DNA from 3 places in the Paenibacillus sp. YYML68 genome. Region 1 is predicted to be linked to each of the others. Evidence: riboswitches for the same ligand, from Rfam matches in the RefSeq annotation. Region 1 holds a riboswitch; each other region holds the start of a gene.

What was found. A riboswitch is a leader RNA that binds a small molecule or an ion and turns the genes downstream of it on or off. The one in region 1 is predicted to bind cyclic di-GMP.
Region 2: linked by a shared signal. The riboswitch ahead of PAE68_RS09815 (response regulator) and the one ahead of PAE68_RS15795 (C40 family peptidase) in region 1 are both predicted to bind cyclic di-GMP.
Region 3: linked by a shared signal. The riboswitch ahead of PAE68_RS13740 (aspartyl-phosphate phosphatase Spo0E family protein) and the one ahead of PAE68_RS15795 (C40 family peptidase) in region 1 are both predicted to bind cyclic di-GMP.

What each region holds. Positions count from the first base shown of each region.
Region 1 is NZ_BQYI01000001.1:3,478,112-3,481,388, forward strand. It holds gene PAE68_RS15790 (sensor histidine kinase) at 1-1,288, opposite strand, end outside; cyclic di-GMP riboswitch class I at 1,570-1,657, shown strand; gene PAE68_RS15795 (C40 family peptidase) at 1,779-2,726, shown strand; gene PAE68_RS15800 (heavy-metal-associated domain-containing protein) at 2,820-3,020, shown strand; gene PAE68_RS15805 (sugar phosphate isomerase/epimerase family protein) at 3,090-3,277, opposite strand, start outside.
Region 2 is NZ_BQYI01000001.1:2,156,244-2,159,520, reverse strand. It holds gene PAE68_RS09825 (LTA synthase family protein) at 1-484, shown strand, start outside; gene PAE68_RS09820 (GNAT family N-acetyltransferase) at 587-1,063, opposite strand; gene PAE68_RS09815 (response regulator) at 1,119-1,484, opposite strand; cyclic di-GMP riboswitch class I at 1,645-1,729, opposite strand; gene PAE68_RS09810 (MFS transporter) at 2,100-3,277, shown strand, end outside.
Region 3 is NZ_BQYI01000001.1:3,030,886-3,034,162, reverse strand. It holds gene PAE68_RS13750 (hypothetical protein) at 187-480, shown strand; gene PAE68_RS13745 ((2Fe-2S)-binding protein) at 611-1,450, shown strand; gene PAE68_RS13740 (aspartyl-phosphate phosphatase Spo0E family protein) at 1,718-1,900, opposite strand; cyclic di-GMP riboswitch class I at 1,915-2,007, opposite strand; gene PAE68_RS13735 (DMT family transporter) at 2,120-2,974, shown strand.

The DNA of each region.
Region 1 (3,277 bases):
CATGAGCAATGGAAGCAGCCAGCTCACTGATCACCTCCAGCTTATCCGATCGCTGCAGCTGGTTGTTATACAGCTCCACTTCTCGGGAGTAATTGATGACCTGCTCATAATAATGAGCAAGCCGCCTGCCCATGACGACGATCAAGGAGATGACGAAGAAGCTTACCCCCCATTTCCACAGATAGAGCTCATAATCGGCATAGAAGACGTAGAAGCAGATCACATCAATGACGACCGAAACGGCCATCATGATAGACCCGATTGCAAAAATATGCGCCTCCTGATTCCCCTTAACGGCGTTGATGATCGTGGAGGTTGCTAATAAGATGAACTGCACAATAATCACATACCCGAGCAGTGTCACAGAGAAAAAGTAATAGACCTCGTACGCGGCATAACCGTGTAAACACGTCATCATCAAAAATACGGCGCAATACAGAGAGTACAAGAGCTGGAAATTGCGAAATAATCGAATGGTGCCCCAGTAGCCGGGTCCGATAATTTTCTCAAAAAAATAAGTAATGGCTGGCAGCATGGAAAGCAACGTGCAGTCAAACAAAATGAAAAGCAGCTCGCCATGCTCCTGATAAATGGAATAGCTATAGGGCGAATACGTAATAAACATGATCCCTACGCTCAGCACGATGACCGTCAAAAGCATCCATTGAGACGTCGCCTGCGTTCTCCTCAAAAATACGGTGCAAATCAGCATCGTAAAGGCAATGAATACAAATGCGCTCCCAATGATGACACTTTCCAAATTGGCATCCAGCCGCTTCCTCAGCTCGTGGTCCTCGCCGTACCGAATCACTTCACTGAAGCCGAGCTGGCCCTTGCTCGATTGAAGGCGCACATAGACCGTCTTACCGAATGCTTCCTTGGACAGAGGCACGACGACGTTATTAATCAAGTATGGATATGAGCGAGTCGATACATAAATTTGCACACCGTTCATATATACACTCATGTTCTGGCCGTACACTCGGTTCATCAGCAGAGATGGAGAGCTTGCTGCGAAGGACGGAACGACAAACCGGATCCACTTTACCGATGAATCGCTGGGCTGATCGGAGTTGAGCTTGTCAAGCGACTCCGTCTGCCATTGTGCCTGCTCGGAAACAAATATCGAACTATGTGGTGAATCAGACTGCGCCCATACGTATTCCCATTCCGTCAAGCTTTCAACTCCGTCATCATCTGTATTGCTGCTAGCCTGGCTTAACAGGAAGCCGATCATTAAGAGTCCGAGCAGCACGTAAATGATCCAATACCCGCTTCGACTACGCATGTTACACCCCTAAAAACGTTATATCGTCTTCTTTCGACAAAGATCCATCATTCACCTGCTAACTCGGACTATTATTTGCAAAAAAAGTAAACGTAAATAAACAGTCAAACGTTCTTTAGCTGGAAAATGAAACCACACAGTCAATAGGCACTAGGACATCTGCAATCTCGATATGTTTTCGATTCTTTATGCCTATTTTCGACAAGTACCCCCACGATTTAAGATAAGAGTACGAACACTCGTAAATTTACCCAATCATACGGGCACCAATTTACGATACTTCTCGATAAAGGCAAACCTGGTGAAAGCCGGGGACGCAAAGCTACAGGGGCTACGGCGCTTCACGCGCTATGCCAGCCAGCTACCGAAGGAAGGGGAACCCGGGATATCCCTTCTTCGGCGGAGAGGGGATATCTTTTTTTCATTCCTGTGCCACACCGACCAAGCATCAGCCAGCATGACCACCATGATTCTAGGAGGAAACATCTATATGAGACAAACATCCGCTGCACTCCTGCTCTCCTTGTTCCTGATGCTTACATTCATGCTGCCAGCAGCGCTCGCCGAAGAAGCGGTACCGACGAAGGCGAAGGCCATATCCGGGGTAAGCTTCCGCGACCAGCCGAGCACTTCCAGCAACATGATGCGCTACTTGAAATCCGGTGAGGTCGTCACCGTTCGAACGATGGTCAATCCGAACTGGTACCATATTACAGATGCCAATGGTGTGACAGGCTTCGTCACATCCAGTGAACGCTTTATCAGCATCATCAGTAATGCAAGAACGGTGTCCAGCGTTAACTTCCGTACCGCTCCTACTACAGAAGCCTCCCGCATCCGCACATTGCAAACGGGAGAAGAAGTACTCGTGTTGGAGAAGATGAATGACAGCTGGTATAAAGCTCAAGATCAAAATGGTGTAGTCGGCTTCCTGAGCTCCAGCAGCAAATTTATTATCGTCAACACGTCCGTCACCCGAATCGTCCTTCCGCTGCAGGAGCGCATTGAATCGGTCATTAGTGAGATTAACAAATATGCCGGTACGCCCTACGAATTCGGCTCTGAGCGCTTCGATATTACGACGTTCGACTGCTCCGATCTGATGCAGCAATCGTTCTGGGATGCCACACGTGTCGTACTGCCTGGTGATTCCCGTGGTCAAGGCGACTACGTGAAGTCGATGAGCCCGACGACAACAGACTGGAAGCAGCTCAAGCGCGGCGATCTGATGTTCTTCATGTCTTATGCAGGGGCAAGCGCAGCGGACTATGCGTCCATCCACAAACCGACCCAGACGATCACACACGTAGCGATCTATCTTGGCGATGGCAACATTCTACATACATTCTCTCCAGAATCGGGCGGTGTACGCACAGATTCCATCGTTGGCCGTCATTGGGAATACCGCTTCCTGTTCGGCGGCAGTGCGATGAAATAATAACCGATTCAACGCATGCATGTGCAGCCGACTTATGAGCTACACTAACCTTGACATCTCAAGCCCAATACGGCCAAGCCAAGGAGTGAGGACATGAGTCGAGCGAAGTTCAAGGTTGCCGGCATGACCAACCAGGATTGCGTCCATTCTGTTCAAAGCGTATTGCACAGCGTTGGTGCTGAATCGAACGTCAGCCTGATGAATCAGATGGTGACCGTCGAGTACGACGAGAGCGTGTTGTCCATGGAAGGGATTCGCAGCGCGCTAGAGGAGCACGGCTACCGCATCATGTAAGGTGTAAGAAAAAACGTAAGGCGCCGTTGCAGCTTAAGCTGCAGTCTGGCGCCTTACGTTTATATGTCGTTAATCCGCATAGCCTTGCTCGCGCAAGTAGTCGAGCGCGTCCTTCATATGCTCCGGCTGCACTTGCTCCAGCGTCACATCCATAAGCGGCTTGTTCGTGCGAAGCAGCTCCATGTAGAGAGCCAGGTTCAGCATACCTTGACCTAGCGGCACGTTGCGCTTAGTGCCGTCCGCATCGAACGCTATAT
Region 2 (3,277 bases), 1.3 Mb from region 1:
GCTGGCGTCCCGCATGCCGCTGCTGCCGCCCAAGGAGCAATATGAGTCGCTGCATATTGACGAGTCGACAGTCAAGGAGTATGAGCAGAAGCAGCAAGCGATACTGGAGCGTGAGCTACAGCAGGCAGCTGCCTTAGGAGCAGTGCCGTCAGGAGCCGAACCAGCGTTCACGCTCGGCTATGGCAAGCCGGTAATTGACCGCATCTCGCCTCAGCAGCTTCAGCATCAGAAGGGAAAGCCAGACGCTAAGCCCATAACGTTGACCGTTGAAGGCGGTCGATTCGGGCTCGGCTGTAAGGTCTATGCCGCAGGCGTGAAGCTGAAGACGACGTGGCGCAGCGAGCAGAAGCTGGAGGCGGTGTTGCCTGTCTCCATGCTGAGCAAGCATCAATCGATGCCGATCGAGGTGAAGGTGATCGACTCGAAGGAGAAGGTACTCGCAACGTCTGCCCCTGTACCGTTCGAGATTATAGCGAAGCCTTAACGGGACATAGCAATAGCCGCACTCCACTCATGGAATGCGGCTATTCTAGCATCTGGAACGAACGGTCGACGTCCACTGACTGAATATTGTCGATTACTGCGCTTACCCGGGAAATGAAGCGAGCTGCTTCGTCATTCGAACGTGCCACATCCCGGCATCCAGGAACGGCTCCTCCGACTGTATGCTGTATCCGGCCGAGGTGTAGAACGGCGCTGCATGCGTCTGGGAGTCCAGCATCACGCGACCAATACCCCTGCTTCGAATATCGTCCTCCATCCGTTGAACAAGCCTCTTGCCGAGGCCCTGTCCTCGATAGGAAGGCAGCACCGCGATCCGTTGAAGCTTCGCCGTGTGCGCGTCATACATTTTATAACGGGCTGCCGCAATCGGCACCTCGCCATCGAGCATCAGGAAGTGCCTAGCCGCATCGGGCGATACGTCCAGCTCGTCCACCTCCAGCTCACTTGGCACGCCCTGCTCCTTCACGAACACTTCAGATCGAACCTGAAGACACTGCTGCAGCTGCTCAGCCGTGGTTACCTGTATGACTTGCTGTAGATGCTCCCATTTCATTCCCATACGAATTCCCCTAATCCACTTGCATGCATGTATTCATTCTAGCTTACAGCGTGTCTTATCCGGCAAATGCCCGCTTCAGCGCTTCCTTCACACGGTCTTTACTAAACGGCTTCACAATAAAATCGCTCGCCCCCATACTGACCGCCCGAATAAGTAGAGCCTGCTGCCCCATAGCAGACACCATAATCACCTTTGCGTTCGGATTTAGATCTTTAATTTTCTCCAGCGCCGTTAATCCGTCCATCTCTGGCATCGTAATATCCAAGGTCACGAGATCCGGTCTTTCATCTGAGTATAGTGATAGCGCTTCCACACCGTTACTGGCTTCCATGGTTACTTCGTACCCGAGCTCACGAATGACATTCTTCAATAACATGCGCATAAAGAGTGAATCATCAACGACCATAATCTTTGGATTCACGTCGTGAACAACCTCCTCTTCGACTTCGTTGTTAACATAATGCGTATCGACTTGTATTCCCGAGGATGTATGTGCGCAGGCGTATGTTGTTGTCATAGCAAAACAAATAGCCCCCTTCTTCATGCCTAAAGAGGACCTGAGTACCGTGCATCTCTTGTCCTTCGGCAGCTGGCTGACTTTGTACACCTACAGTAGTCCCTATAGCTTTGCGTCCTTAGCTTTCGCCAAGTTTGCCTTTGTCGGTTACAAACATTTGTAAAAAGTATTATATCACCGTTTCTAAAAATTACAAGCTGAACCCCAAATTACATTCGAATATCGAGCATATGCATGGAGCTTAGCTGACCCAAGATTTGGTGACGCTTACATTTACCTTCATTATACCGAATGCCTTAGTACAATGCCATCACTACTTTTGTTGCTAATTGTTGAATCATGACGAATACATAGAACAGCAAGTAAGCCCAGCATTAAATTTATGTAAAACGCAAGGAATATTGACAGCTTAGGACGAATGATGTAGCGAAGATAATGAATAGAAAAGGAAGAGTGTACTCCATGCCGAATCTCGAAAAAAGCCAGCTGACCGAACCAGCTCTAGGCTCCCGTAAGGCGATGAGTCTGTTTTTCTCCATGCCGATTTTGGCGTGGGCGATGTTTGACTTCGCCAACACGATCTTCACCTCCAATATTATTACGATCTTCTTCCCGTTCTATCTACAGGAGGTACTAGGCGGCAGCGATACGATGAACCAGATCGCCAGCACGTTCATTACGTACACGAACGCACTCTCCAGCCTCCTTCTTGTGCTGCTATCCCCGCTGTACGGCGTTCTCATAGACCGGACTGGCCGCAAGAAGGCGTTCCTTGTGCCGCTGGCGATCGCCTGCATCGCCTGTACACTTGTAATGGGCGGACTGTCATACTGGCAGACGGAGCTTACGTTGGGCGGCATTCCGCTGTCGCTTGCATTGGTACTTATTGCGTTCATGCTTGCCAAATTTTTTTACAGCTCCAGTCTCGTCTTCTATGATGCGATGATCTCTGACCTCGGGAGCCAGAAGGAGCTCCCGCTCATCTCCGGCTTCGGCGTCGCGGTTGGTTACGTCGGTACGTTAGTCGGCCTGTCGGTCTATCCGCTTGTCGGCAGCAGCAGCTTCCATAACGCCTTCATTCCGAGCGCGTTGCTGTTCCTCATCTTCTCTCTGCCACTGTTCTTCATGTATAAGGAAACAACCGCTAAGCCAATCACGGCCAAGCCGAAGCAATCGTTCCTGAGTGGCTATCGCGATATTGCAGCGACGTTCAAGGAAGCGCGCACATATAAAGCCGTGTTTCTGTTCATGATCGCCTATTTCTTCTTCAACGATGCGGTTGCGACGGCGATTGCTGTCATGGGCGTCTATGCGAAGACTGTCATCGGCTTCTCGACCGGCAAGTTCATCCTGCTCTACCTCGTATCGACCGTATCCAGCATCATTGGCTCCTTCGTCTTCGGCTACATTACGCGCGCCACGGGAGCGAAGACGGCCGTATCGGCCGTAGCAATCGTAATGATGGGCTCAATCGCTCTAGCATCGACGGCGACAAGCGAGCCTGTTTTTTGGGCGGCGGGCAGCCTGTACGGCATCGCGATGGGCGCGATGTGGGTCACCTCACGTACACTCATCGTCGAGCTGACGCCTGAGGACAAGCGCGGGCAATTCTTTGGCCTATTCGCCTTCTCAGGCAAAGTATCGTCAATCGTCGGGCCGCTACTGTACGGCAGCATTACGCTTGCGCTCGCAGAATA
Region 3 (3,277 bases), 450 kb from region 1:
GTTAAGCAAGATCGTGTACGGGGCATCGCTGAGAGGCGGTGCCTCTGCTATTTGCCAAGAGCTCATAGCTGTGCGCTGTGGACGCTTCCTCAGTCGAGATAAAGCAGCTGGATTGTGATGGCGACTGTAAGCAGTTACCAGAGTATGTTAGCAAGTGACATTAGCGAAAGAATAGGAGATGATCGAATGAAGGTGCTTTTTTACTTTGTCGTGACGATGGTGTTGTTCATGCTGCTCGCTACGTTGGCCGGTCCATTGCTCGTCGCTGCAGCTATAGCCGCTATCGTGACATTGCTCTATCTGATCTACGAGGAGCTATGCGTGCTGACGGAGCGGTTCAAGCGGGAGCCGAGGGCGTTGCTGCAGGAGAGAGAGGAGCTGCGGCGGCAGGCGCGAGAGGCGGAGGAGCAGTTCGATTCGAACGATCTGCCGCAATCGAAGGATATTGCCGAGCTTGCCGATAAGCCGACCCGTGATTAAGTGTTGAAAAAAGTTGAGAAAAAGTTGGAAATAACCGGACACCCCTGCTATAATCGAAATTGAAAATCATTATCAATGCATGCCGAGAAGCGGCGTGCTGATTTATACAGGAGCAGGGGGAGTTCAAGTCATGAATGTGCAACGGAAGGCAGAGCGACTAAATTGGACGGAGCTGGAGACGAGATTTGCAGTGCGCCAGCATGATCTCGAGGGGAAGCTGCTGTTCGCGTGCCGAGCAGAGCAGCTGGCCGATCCGGAGACGATGCGGCAGCTGCTGGACATCTACGGACAACGAATCAAGGCGCTGGAGCCTGCTGCGGCAGCGGCGTACTTGGCAGGCTGGTTCGGCTATGCGGCGCTGGCTCAGCTATACAGCTGCTCGATCTATGATACAGCGCTGAGCTTCACACCTGAGCAGCTCGAGCTTCAGCTATACGAGAAGGGGGACTACGCCGTCTTCTCGTTCAAGCTGCTCGGGCCCGAGCTTCAGCAGTCTACTACTCATAAGGAGCCTCCTCCGTCCAGAGCGGAGTGGCTTCAGCAGACATGGGTCGAGCTGTATGGTCGCACGTTGCGACCGATGCTGGAGGCTGCGGCTGCAGCTACCGGAACAGACGTCGGCTCGCTATGGGGGCAGCTGCCGACTCGCTTCAACTACACGGTACCGCTGTGGCTGGAGGAGACGCACGATGAGGAGCTTCAGGCGATCATCAAGGACGATTACCGCAGGCTGTGCCTGGAGCTGCCGGCTGACGTGTTCGGCCGTTCCCGCAATCCACTCGATGTGAAGGTGCGCCTGATCGAGGATATGAAGGACAGCTCGAAGCAGGTGAAGATGAAGAACGCTTGCTGCCTGTACTACCAGACGGAGGGCGGCACTTATTGCTATACGTGTCCGCGCATGACTGAGGCGCAGCGTGCGGAGCGGCGTGCAGAGGCGCGTCTTGCACAGCAGCAGGCTGCCCAGTAGTCGGCAGACTAGGTGGGTTCAACCTGCGCTTGCGCAAGCACGTCCCGAGTTGTGCATCTGTCGCAATAGGCGGTCTGTTCTTCCCATGACGTCATTGTATTTAGCCCTAAGCTTAACCCTAAGCAGCCATATTCGGCGTCGTTCGACGTCCGCTATGGCTGCTTTTTGCATATGCTGTCCATCTATCTCGTAACGAGCGTACGTGTACCGACGATAAGCATATACAACAAAGAAGAAGGCGCGATCGCGCCTCCCTGCCGGTGTTCCCTATGGACTTGACTGAACGAGCCTCCGCCTCAACATCTGTGCCTGAACAATAAGCTTGTCCAGCTGCTCACTGACCGCGAGCACACGGGCGTGCTGGAGGTTCATCTGATAGCTGAGAGCGACGTCGACCAATTCCTGCTTCATGTACTCGATCTGATAGTCGAGCGAGGTAGGTACAACCATAATAAAATCATCCTTTCGGCAGCCTGGCGATCGTGGCGCTATCCAGCAAGCGCGGTAGACCCATAGCTTTGCGCCCTTGCCTTTCGACAAGTTTGCTAGTATCGTGGATGTGACAATTAAGCATATTGTCGAGTAAAGCGCTGTATTTGTCAATAGATGTGCGGTTGGACAATTTTAGCATATCCATTTTTTTTGAGTCTGAACAGGATGGTGACCACTATGAACCGTTATATGTTCGCAGCCCTGCTCATCGTAACGACCGCCCTGATGGGCTCCTCCTTCGTCGTCGGCAAGATCGGGGTGGCGCATATTTCCCCGCTGCTGCTAGCTGGCTTGCGCTTCGTGCTGGCCGGTGGTCTGATGGCTATATTCGTTGTGAAGTATGAGCACCCCAGATGTCTTATCGATTGGGGCAAAATCGCCGTCATCGGCTTGTTCCAGACGGTCGGGGTGATGGGCTGCATCTTCGTCAGCCTGCGGACGATTACGGCGGGAGAGTCATCGATTCTGACGTTCATGAATCCACTGTTCGTCGTCTTGCTGAGCAGCCTATGGCTCAAGACGACATATCGTGCGCTGCAATGGGCTGGCGTTGGGATTGGAGCGTTGGGGATGGTCGTACTCGGCTTGTCCCAATGGAGCAGCGGTACGGCGATCGGCCTGATGGGCGGGATCAGCTGGGCCGTAGCTACACTGCTGGTCAAGCGGTTCGGGTCGTTCTGCAGCATATGGGTGCTGACGGCGTACCAGATGCTATTCGGAGGGCTCGTGCTGACTGGCAGCAGTCTGCTTGTGGAGGATATTAAGCTGTCTATCCATGTCGTATCCGTCACGTCGCTGCTGTACTTAGCAATTATCGGATCGATCGTTCAGTTTGCGCTCTGGTTCTATCTGCTCTCCCAAGGGGACCCGGCGCGTACGAGCGCGTACTTGTTCCTCGCTCCCTTGTTCGGTGTGCTGTGCGGATACTTGCTTCTCGATGAGCCGATCCACGCGGAGACGGCGGTCGGAGCGGTGCTCGTGGGCATGAGTATCTATTGGATTAACCGAGGTGCCCCAGCACGCCCGAGGTAGGTGTTGAATAAGACCGGGACCCGCGATCCGATTGGATGAGCTTGTGCGCTCGGAGATTGCAGGCCCGGTCTTACTTCAGCTGCTGCTCTGCGGCGGACGCTTAATCGATTATGCTCCGAGCAGCTGCACAGGTGCCCCGATACCAGACCTCGCAAAGGAGAGACTCGCATGGAGCAGCCGTCGCGCAATCACGACACGATGAGTGAAGTGGATACGCAGAAGGGGAAGTATGCTCGGTCGAAATACATCGCACTAAGTGACTGGGAATTTGGTAAATATTAATTCATGCTGGCTTCTGAATAG